Regions from separate parts of the Paenibacillus sp. FSL R5-0341 genome, predicted to be linked through region 1. Evidence: riboswitches for the same ligand, from Rfam matches in the RefSeq annotation. Region 1 holds a riboswitch; the other holds the start of a gene.
The links. Region 1 has a riboswitch for thiamine pyrophosphate ahead of thiC (phosphomethylpyrimidine synthase ThiC). Riboswitches for the same ligand answer to the same signal wherever they lie in the genome.
Positions count from the first base shown of each region.

Region 1 (5,754 bases):
AGACAACCAGTTCCTGTGCACCGCGCTGCTTGGCAAACTGGATCGCGCCCAGCAATTGCTGTGACTCAGCTTTGCCACCGGTGGCTACAGCTTTGTTCACCTGGGAGGCGAAGCCATAATCGAACATGACGACGTTGAACCCAAGTTGATGGGCATAGTGTGCCAGGTCATACATGGGTACCCATGTTTCTTCACGATTGGCACCATAGCCGTGACTGAAAATAATCGTTTTGCTTGCGGCATTGTCAGCAGGAATATACCATCCCTGCATCGTCCGGCTGCCATCTGCTGCCGGGAACGTGATGTCTTCGTACTTCATATTCTTGGCCTGCATCGGATTGGAGAAGACCGGCGCTACTGTTGGATTGGATAATACCCATGCGATATAACCATGCAGTGCAATAAAACAAAACAGTAGAAAAAATACAACGGAGAGCAGCAACGCTACGATAATATGTTTGAACCGAATCAGCCTCGGTGATAGCGAAGAGGGCAGATCGGACACTTTTGTTTGCAGCGGGGCTTCGCTCTGGGATGTTGGATACATGAATGCCCCTCCTTTGAAGTTCAGTTGAAGATAACAACGACATGAAAAGAGAATTGCGTCTATTTCAGAGCCTGCTTCAGAGCGATATCTTAATGTAATATATCTTTATCGTATGTTCCAATATAGTCAAAGTCAATTGATTGAGGGCATTTGTTACGCAATTGTTATATAGTTCTTAAGATATATGGGTAACATTACCTTAGTGTGCAAATTACAGGGGATTAAGTCTTATAAAAAGGAAAATTTTACACTTTCTCCTATTCTGAATTTGGCTCTTTTTGGTTTACAGATGAGACCGTTTCTCATATAATTTATGTAACCAAGTTTCATGTGATGAAACATGAGGAGGGCATTATGCCATGGAAGATCGTAAGTTAACCGTCCGGGCTGTGGAACGGGCGCTGGATATATTATTATGTTTTACCACACGCAGTGATCTGGGACTCACCGAGATTGCCAGCCAGATTGGTTTGCACAAAAGTACAGTGCACCGCCTGATGGCTACGCTGGAGGATCGAGGGTTCGTGATCCGGGATGCGGCAACGGAGAAGTACCGACTTGGCATCCGAATCTGGGAGCTGTCAGCTCATATGTCCCGCAGTGATGATCCGGCTATTCTATTGCTGCCTGCGATGGAGCGACTGAGAGATCGATTGGGGGAGACGGTAAGTCTGTACCTGCGTGATGGCAGTGAACGGATTCGGATTCAGGCGGTGCAAAGTGATCAGGCGATTCGCCGTGTCGCTCCCGTTGGCGTTAGACTCCCGTTGTCTGTGGGGGCTTCCAGCAAAGTCCTGATGGCTTTTGCCACGGACGATGATCGTGAAGAACTGATGAATGGACCGGAATGGCCAGTGTTTATTGATCCGGCGGTGTATTTGGCGCAGATGGGAGACATCCGGGATAACGGATATGCCACAAGTTATGAGGAACGTGAGCCGGGGGCTGCCGCGGTATCGGTACCAATTATGGATCGCAGAGGCAATATTGCAGCTGCCCTCTCGGTCTCGGGACCTGTCAGTCGACTTTCACAGGAGACTTTGCATGAATATGCACCTGTATTAAAGGAATCGGCTACGCAGATGGGGCTCATGTTATCCTGATGTTGATGTAAGGTTCGTCTCCAATGGAGTTTGATCATTTGGAATATAAAGGTTGTTTTTATGTTCCGGTTGCGCTAATCTGTTATGGACGGCCCATCGGGGCCAGCTTCATTGAATATGAACTGCGGCGTGTGTATGCTGCAACTTGTTAACGTTACTGGGGGAGTCCGAATTGTCCGGACTGAGACGGAATCGCATGAGATTCCGGACCCTTTGCACCTGATCTGGATCATACCAGCGTAGGGAAGTAATCGGCGATATGACCACAACCACCACATGATGTGACCCTTGTAGTCTCCGTTAAGGAGCTGCATGAAGGTGCATTATTGGTGATGGACATTAAAAGTCGGTTCCTTCGGGGACCGGCTTTTTTATATACAGTGAACGGGCGATATAGCACATACTCCATGGACTTCTTTTTCAGTAACCTGCGAAAGTGGATTAGGCCAAAGAGAGAAGTCGCCATAGATCCATGATCTGTGGTAACCTCCGTTCTGTTGTTAACTGTACATGAATGATGTCTCCCCTGGTCTGGCGTAGGATCGCTCTTTCTTCTCTGCATTGCGCATGATTTGGGACAGGTACGTAACCAAGTTAATGATGATACCAACCAAACCAAGCGAACGAACACTGAGGAGGAGACAATCGAACATGAGTACAGGAAATCAAACGGGACAACAAGCGATGGAACAGGAACATAACGGTCAGCAGGTGGAAAAGGAAACAAGCGCGGCCGGACGGGTTCAGCCCTTTCCGGGTAGCCGTAAAGTCTACATTCAGGGCTCACGGCCGGACATTGCTGTTCCGGAGCGTGAAATAGCCCTTCATGACACGAATACTCCCCAAGGGGTGGAGCATAACGAACCGCTGCGTGTCTACGATACGAGCGGCCCCATGACTGATCCCGCATTTCACGCGGATATCCGCGCAGGTCTACCAGCTCTGCGCACCCGTTGGATCACAGCGCGTGGTGATGTCGAAGCTTACCAAGACCAACCGGAGGATAACGGACTGAAGCCCGGAGGAAAGAGAGCTGGAGCCGAAGAGTACCCTGGATTGCGCGGAAAACCGCTACGGGCACAGCCAGGACGCTGTGTGACTCAGATGCACTACGCGAGGCAGGGAGTCATTACGGCAGAGATGGAATTTGCCGCCATTCGTGAAGGCGTGGAGCCGGAATTTGTGCGGCAGGAGCTGGCGAGTGGACGGGCCATTCTGCCATCCAACATCAATCACCCGGAGAGTGAGCCGATGTTGATCGGTCGTCATTTTCACGTGAAGATCAATGCCAACATTGGTAATTCTGCCGTATCCTCTTCCATCGAGGAAGAGGTGGAGAAGATGACTTGGGCGGTACGTTGGGGATCGGATACCGTGATGGATCTGTCCACAGGCAAAGACATTCATACGACCCGGGAATGGATCATCCGCAATTCACCAGTGCCGATTGGCACGGTGCCGCTCTATCAGGCGCTGGAGAAGGTGAATGGCGAAGCGGAAGCGCTGACCTGGGAGTTGTACCGTGACACCCTCATTGAGCAGGCAGAGCAGGGCGTGGATTACTTTACGATTCATGCAGGCGTGCTACTACGTTATATCCCGATGACCGCCAAGCGAATGACAGGCATTGTGTCTCGAGGCGGGTCCATTATGGCAGCATGGTGTCTTGCGCATCATCAGGAGAATTTTTTGTACACCCATTTTGAAGAAATCTGCGAGATTATGAAAAGGTATGATGTGGCATTTTCACTGGGAGATGGACTTCGTCCAGGCAGTATCTACGATGCCAACGATGAAGCGCAGATGGCGGAACTGGCTACGCTCGGGGAGCTGACGCAGATCGCGTGGAAGCATGATGTGCAGGTGATGATCGAAGGTCCGGGGCATGTGCCGATGCATAAGATCAAGGAGAATGTGGACTTGCAGATGGAAATCTGCAAAGAAGCACCGTTCTACACACTTGGGCCGCTAACGACCGACATTGCGCCAGGATACGATCACATCACGTCCGCCATTGGGGCGGCTATGATTGGCTGGTTCGGCACGTCCATGCTCTGTTATGTTACGCCAAAAGAACATCTGGGCCTGCCCAACAAGGATGATGTGCGCGAAGGGGTTATTGCCTACAAGATCGCTGCTCATGCCGCCGATCTGGCGAAAGGCCATCCACGTGCTCAACGCCGAGATGATGCATTGTCCAAGGCGCGCTTCGAGTTCCGCTGGAGGGACCAATTCAATCTGTCTCTGGACCCGGAACGGGCATTATCCTACCATGATGAGACGCTGCCGGCAGAAGGCGCCAAAGAAGCTCATTTCTGCTCCATGTGCGGACCGAAGTTCTGTAGCATGCGCATTACGCAGGACATTCGTGCCTTTGCAGCGGACAAAGGATTGTCTGATCATGAAGCTGTAGCAGCGGGCATGCAGGAAAAGGCCGAGGAGGAGTATCGAACACGTTCCTAGGCGTCACTACAGCGTAAGCTGGGCAGTCTGAAATAGAGATAAAGCCGTCCCTCTCTGTCATTGCAGAGAAGAACGGCTTTTTTTGCTGTGACATGAGTTTATTTTAAACTAGGCTAGCGCTCTCCATGTTATTCAGAATTAGCTTTATGATTGTTCTGTGTCCATATCTTATACAGAATGCCTGCGATAACAAATAGGAGGGCGTCACTGAGCTTAGGAGCTCCTCCATATAGAAATGCAGAACAGGAAAAACCCACTATGAATAGTACTATAATATAGAGGGAACGCATATTAGTTCACCTCGTTAATTAGTGGTGTTAGTTAGTAAGTGGTTTCATTGCGGAGCCACGCCCAAATGCTTCTCCAAATACGTTGCAAGCAATGCCAGCGGGCTATGGGTTGCCAAGCCCGTATCTGTTGCAACCTGTGCAGCAGCGGGAGCCATAGAAAGCTGGGCTGCGATTACCCTTTTACCCGGATACTGTTCAGCAATCTGTTGTAAGCCTTCACGTACCGCTTCGAGGTACCCTTTCTGATCTCCACGCATAATCAACTCAAATGTCCCCGGGATGCACACCGCTTCCGTCTGAGATACCTTGGCGACGTGTAATTGCCCACTCTCATTCTCTTGCTCATGCTTTTGCTGTAACGCCTGATTCACCCGTACCATCGTTCCTTCAACAGTTGCCGGGTTGGTGAACACGATGATGAACTCTCCCGGTACTCTCCGCATTTCCTGCAATAGCGGATCATCTATGCCAATCACCGGCACGGGGACCTGTTTGGCTTCCTGCTCCAATACTGTCGCAAATAGGGTGCAAGTGACCAGAATGGCATCGGCATGACACTCAGCGATCCATTGGAGCGTCTGGGCTACCTTCTCATGAATAACGGCATCGGAAAAGTCAGCGTCATGTTTAAGACGGTCCAGACCTGGATCGACGTAATGGACCAATTCAACTTCATAAGGAGCAAGCGTCTCTTCAATTAAGGCGATGTTGGAATAATGAGCGTGAAAACAACCAATGGTGATCATGTGATAAGTCCCCTTTTACAGTTCGGATATGTCATGGATCTCGTAGATATTTAAACCATTATAAAAACATGACTGAGGACTGTACAGTCGTATATTGCTCAACGCCAATAACCGCCATTCCGCCAAGCTGCGGAAAGACGGTTGATAACCGGACTCGAATACGGTCAGGTGTCCATTTTATCGAAGGGAAGGAGAAGCATTCTTCTTCGCCATTTTTTGCTGTAGAATTTCATGAAAGGATAGACCTTGAGTGTTCTCATTCTCCTTTTTAGGAGCAGTGGTCGCCGTGTTGCGCGGATATTGGTGGTGGTACGGGATCATTTGCTGAATAGGCATGCGGATCATCTTGGTTCCTCCTTTGATGCATTTTTTGAATTATGTATTTCGACTGGTGATATTGCCAGGTGCGCATATAGGTACATATGACTTGTTAGACGAAATAGATGACTTTAGAATGTAATTCCAATTGGATTGTAGTGATTTTACCCGGTTTTAAGGAGATGTAAACGTTTTTAGGGAAATTCAGGAGGAAAGGACCTGATATGAAAGGTTAGATATGGGAGGATCGAATTGGTTGTTATGCGAATAGTCCCAATTTTAAGGAA
Region 1 is NZ_CP150241.1:698,358-704,111, forward strand. It holds gene MKX75_RS03300 (alpha/beta hydrolase) at 1-547, opposite strand, end outside; gene MKX75_RS03305 (IclR family transcriptional regulator) at 907-1,650, shown strand; TPP riboswitch at 1,800-1,913, shown strand; gene thiC (phosphomethylpyrimidine synthase ThiC) at 2,335-4,113, shown strand; gene MKX75_RS03315 (aspartate/glutamate racemase family protein) at 4,448-5,149, opposite strand; gene MKX75_RS03320 (hypothetical protein) at 5,327-5,494, opposite strand.

Region 2 (5,754 bases), 240 kb from region 1:
TGAAATAGGCAGGCATTAGCGATACTTCTCCGTCAGGGTATCCATGCTGAAGCCAGTAGGGCTATGGGCGATTTTGATCTGAGAGATGATGCTTGGGCTGCCAGCCTCTACGAGTACCTCGTGCATTTTACGGACAACCTCGAGCAGTTCTTCCAGTTCCCCCTCCATCGTGGTGTCGAGCGCGTTCACCTGATACTTCAGGCCAGATTGCTGAATAACTTCAATGGCACGATCTACGTAAGGATAAGAGTTCTCGCCATTTGGCGTTTTCGGAATAACCTGAATGCTAAGTAGTGTGCTTGCCATGAGAGATCACGGCTCCTTTCGTGATAAATTGCATGAATTGAACCAGATTTACACTTATAACTTCGATTGCAGTACCCTCTTCCGATCACTGTTATCCCCGGATTTCTTTAATGAATTCTAATGGAAGAAATCCGGGGATAGCATATGCTTCCGAAGGAGCTTTCTTTCAGAAAGCTTTTAGGTGGGCGCTTCGCTTCTTCAGATGGGTTCTGCACTCTTCGTTCTTGTGTGAAAAAGTTAAACTTAAGCAATTTTTATTGGGGTAAAAACTCGTTTGTATATGCTTTGCTCACATCGATCTGTTCATCCAGCAGTTGTTTGCTAAACATCCAGTCGGTGTAGTTCTGCCACACTTCCTGTTTTTGTTCACCCCAGCGTGGGGCGTCATCTGTGTACTTGGGACTGAGCCATTTCTGGCTTGCCAGTACCAATTCCTTGTCCAGATCCGGTACAGCTTTGATCAGAATGTTCGCTGCATCTTCGGGATGATCAATCGCGTATTGATATCCTTCGGAAGTGGCTTTCAAGAATGCTTTCACCAGCTCAGGATCGTTCTGAATCGTCTGCTCGTTCGTTACGAGGACAGGTGTGTAGTAATCCAGTGCATCTGAATAATCTTTCACATATAACATGTCGATCGGTTCTCCGCGCAGTTCGGCTTCAATACCCGTCCAAGCGTAGAAAATCCACGCGAAATCGATGTCCCGTTTGACTGCGGTGAAAAAGTCAGCGTCACCCATGTTAATGTTTTTCACTTTGGATACATCAGCTCCGTCGCCCTCCATAATGGATTGCATCACGGCTTCTTCAACAGGAGAGCCCCAACCGCCATAAGTTTTACCTTCAAAATCTTTGGGTGACTTGATATTTCGATCCGCCGGAGCAGCGAACCCGGATGTATTATGCTGAATAACTGCTGCAATGGAGACGAGTGGAACACCCTGTGTGCGGGCTTGAGTTACACTCTCCTGATAACTTACGCCAAAAGGCACTTCATTCGATGCAACCATCGTATCTGCTCCACCAGCACCTGGTTGAACAATCTCCACGTTCAAGCCTTCTGCCTTATAAAAACCTTGATCCACGGCCGCATACAGGCCGGTATGATTCGTATTCGGTGTCCAGTCGAGCACCACTCTAATATCTTTCAGAGCGGCAGTGTCACCTTCGTTGCTGCTTTCCGTATTCGTGCTGCCGTTCTGTTCTGCCGGGGCAGCTTCTTTGCCGCCACATGCGGCCACCGTCACCAGTAGTACGCATAAGAGCAACAATCCCATTGTTTTACGCCAATTCATTTTTGATTCTCTCCTTCGGTATGTCCGGCCGATTGGCACGGGTACTCCTTGGCTTCATATCCAATCATCTTGCATAAATCGACAGATTTATACCAGTTGGATCTGGATGACTTATTTTTGTTTCGATAAATAAAACAAAAAAAGCGTCCCGTAATCCGGGACGCGTGCAGGCGTTAGAGAGGTGGCGTTCAGCCATAGGGCTGTGCCATTTCGATATACTCCGATTCCTACGCTGGCATGATCCAGATCAGGTCTAAGGGTTAGTATCTTGGTGGGATACACTCTCAGCCGGCCAATTCCGACTCCCCTGGGAAACTATGAAGTTACGGGCATTACTAGGTGTAATTATAGGCCAGCGGGTGGAACGTGTCCAGTCAGGAACTGGATAGAGTGCGGTCGGAGTGGAGCATGCCATCCATCAAACGAATTACAGAGGTCATTATTGAACCGTCCTAACTGTCCACACTCCAGCTGAATTTCTCAACGTTGGAAGAATTCGATCCATTCTTTCTCCGGACCATAGATGAAGAAATAACGGTAACCGTTAGGCAGTGTGATGATTTCTCCATCGATAAATTCGGCTTCGGTGGCTTGGACGCGTTTGTACTCAGAATCAAGGTCATCTACATGGATGGCAAAATGGTGCACCGTACCTTCGGCAGGCAGCTTGTCGCTGTACCCTTGAATTAACTCTATTTCCGTCTCATTGCTTCCATTGAAGCCGAGGAAGGCAAGCTGAATGACGCCGTTTGTATGTGTCACCCGGTCTTTCAGTTCCAGTCCAACAACCTCCGTATAGAAACGGAGTGTGGTATCCAGATCACGAACGGCAATGCCGACGTGGTCGATGCGCTTTTGAAAACTCATCGTAGTAATCCCCCTTATGATCCGTGAATGTATTTTTGACCAACATTTCCCTAGCATATTAAGGAGTATGATAGTTGTATAAAACCTAGCTGTCAAGTAGGGATTAGTGATATGTACACGTGTGAAATTGAGCTGGAGTAACCATCTATTTATTATGTAGTTCACAGAATGTTCACTTATGTGGTGGGGTTCATCATCTCTATAATTACGAAGGTAAACAGAGAGGATGAGAGAATTGCCAACAAGCAAGAAGGAACAAATTATTTTCGGATTAATGATGTGTACAGGGATGGTCGTGGTCATGATGTTCTTCAATCTATGGCACAGTGGGTTACTCGGTAAGATGTCCCCGCTTGAAATAATGCTTCAATTCATATTGTGTTTTGTCATCGCGTTTCTGGTGGAATCCTTCATTGTTGGCCCTGTGGCGAGAAAGATTGCATTCTCCTTGCCTTTCGACAAGTCCAACAAGATTCTTGGTGTGCTCGCCATGTCATTTTTTATGGTAATTGGCATGGTTCTGATCATGTCCATGTATGGAATGATCTCGGCATATCTTGCGGATCAGTTAAGTGGGGGTTCCATATTCCGTACCTATCTTCAGACGATCGCTCGTAACTTCAGCTTGGCACTTCCATATCAGTTGATCGTTCTGGGGCCACTCGTCCGATATGTATTCGGTAAATTTATCAAGGATAACGGGCCCGTAATGCCTGTCGTTAACAAAAGTGTGTGATTCAGATGGGCCTAAAGTATTTCCTGGGCAATCTTGTGCAAAAGAATAGTTCGCATGATCACCTTTCATGAAAGGTGATTAGAGAGGAAAAGATAGGGCACTTCCCACCATGATAACAGTGCTAACGAATCGAGGACACCTTATTAGGCCAGTTTCTAGGGAATGAGAAATCTAACGAATCTCAGCGGCGTTATTATGCAAAAAACCTCCAACGAGACCTTGAATTTGAGATAATTAACTATAATAACGTCTCTAGGATTCGTTAGATTTCAAATATCCTGAAATGCAGATGAATAGCGTGTGCCAGGTTCGTTAGAATGGAATAACGCTACAAAAAAGATGTCCACTGTCAGGTCATGAAGGTGGGCATCTTGATGTATTTAATAGGTACTCTAATTCTGATTCTAATTCTCAGGACTGCATCAACACATAACTGTTAAGTTGCTGGATCTACGACATATTTGTTCTGCCATTGATATGTGATCACGCTAATGACAAGCAGGCCAACCGCAAAGATCGCAAGCATCCATGCAGACTGATTAACCGCCAGATGATCAAGACTCCACCCCGTCGTCAAAGGCAGAATGGCACCGCCAACCCCGCCTGAGGCAATCAAAATGCTGGGTGTGGATTCTTCGGTTCCAGGCAGCAGTTTACTGGCGAAGACAAGGGCAATGGAGAAAATTCCTGACATCGCAAGTCCAAGCAGCAAGATGATGAGAAACGCAGACCAGATTTGGTTCGTAAATGGAAATACCATTAACAAAAGAACAGACGCGAGACAACTGTACAGGACATACACGCGGTATTGGAATTTCTCTGCGATATACCCGGCGAAGAGTCTTCCCACAGACATGGCAATCCAGAAACAGGTGACGCTAAGCGCTGCTCCGGCTTCCTTCATGTTCATTTTCTCAATCAGGATCGCTGGCATGAAGTTCGCAAGACTCATCTCCGTGCCAACGTATAGGAAGAAGAACAGGACGAATAGTACTAGCAGAGTCAGGTTACGTCCGCGATAGGTTGGGCCGGATGAACTGGCAGGTGCGGTGTGCATCTCACCCGATGTTCCAGCAGAGTGCGTATGTACCGAAGCATGATTTGAACCTCGTCGATCCAGCACCTGGTCTAGCTCACCGAATGATCCTTTCGCCCAGAATATAAAGGTTAGTGCTGCGCAGATCGCAACAACGAGAAAGGAAAGGCGCCAGTATCCGGCAGCAATCAGACCACTGGCAATGAGCGGCATGACCATCGCCCCGATTCCGAATAACACTTCCAGTCGACTCATGGCAACGGCCGTATTGTCTTTGATTGCAGCGATGATAATGGTGCCAATGACAGCTTCAACCATTCCGAATCCGAAGCCGGCTGCGGGTGCGATGACGAACATCCAGCCCCATGGTGGCAACAGCATGTAGGATAATTCTGCAATACAGAGCAACCCTGTGGCGATTAACAGACCTCCCCGTTTACCGAAACGTCTGTTCAGCCATGGGGATAACAATACACCACCCAGGAATCCGGCAAATTGAGCGAAGATCAGCGTTCCGCCTTGGCTATAATCTTTGCCGTAATGTTCAAGTGCAACCGGTAGAATGGAACCGAGTACAACGTGTGCCAGTCCAATCAGGAAATAGGACAGACATCCGATCCACAGTAATTTTTTCATAACGAACTCCTTCTACTTATATACATAAATTGAGAATCAGAATAAAGCGTAATCATGGAGACAAAGTCTATCATAACAGGACATGTCAAGTTGTGCCATGAATTCCTGATCGATACATAAGGTTGCAATTTGGTCTGACGATCGTATATACTGAGACACAACAATTACAGATCGGACCATGCCGTTGAAGAGCATCCAACTCGGAGGCGTTTTCGCCAGGGGAGCGATATTTCCCCAAGTTAACCGGAACCGCCCGTTATCGCGGACCAAGAGGCTGGAAGCAGGATATCCTGATTCAGCAAGTTGGGTGGCACCGCGAGCAGAGCGCTCCTCGTCCCAAGGGATGAGGGCGCTCTTTGTATTTTTACAGCCAAAGGAGACGGTGACCATGTTAGAAATGAAATGGATTCGGGCACATGCAGAAGAGGTTCAGGCCGCAGCAGACGGGAAAAAAATCAAGATCAACATTCGTACATTGCTGGAGCGGGATGAAGAACGCAGAGCACTTTTGCAGGAATCGGAAGAAGGACGCAGATTGCGCAATACGTTATCCGCGGACATTGGCAGACTCATGCAAGCCGGGAATAGGGAACAGGCCGAGGGTTTGCGGGCACAGGTGAAACAGCTCAATGAACAGTTGGAACACGTGGAAGCTAGGCTTGCCCCTGTGCAGGAGGAAGTAACCAAGTTGCAATGGCTGGTACCCAATATCGTATCCCCGGATACCCCGAAAGGCACGTCGGACGCGGATAATGTGGAGGTACGACGTGTGGGAGAGGTGCCGACATTCGAGTATAACACCAAAGATCACGTGGAACTGGGGGAATTGCACGATCTCATCGATATTCCGCGCGGGGTGAAGATTGGCGGGACGCGAA
Region 2 is NZ_CP150241.1:462,894-468,647, forward strand. It holds gene MKX75_RS02250 (ABC transporter permease) at 1-16, opposite strand, end outside; gene MKX75_RS02255 (thiamine-binding protein) at 16-306, opposite strand; gene MKX75_RS02260 (ABC transporter substrate-binding protein) at 561-1,601, opposite strand; TPP riboswitch at 1,808-1,920, opposite strand; gene MKX75_RS02265 (VOC family protein) at 2,082-2,468, opposite strand; gene MKX75_RS02270 (hypothetical protein) at 2,695-3,204, shown strand; gene MKX75_RS02275 (MFS transporter) at 3,641-4,876, opposite strand; gene serS (serine--tRNA ligase) at 5,265-5,754, shown strand, end outside.
Region 2: linked by a shared signal. The riboswitch ahead of MKX75_RS02260 (ABC transporter substrate-binding protein) and the one ahead of thiC (phosphomethylpyrimidine synthase ThiC) in region 1 are both predicted to bind thiamine pyrophosphate.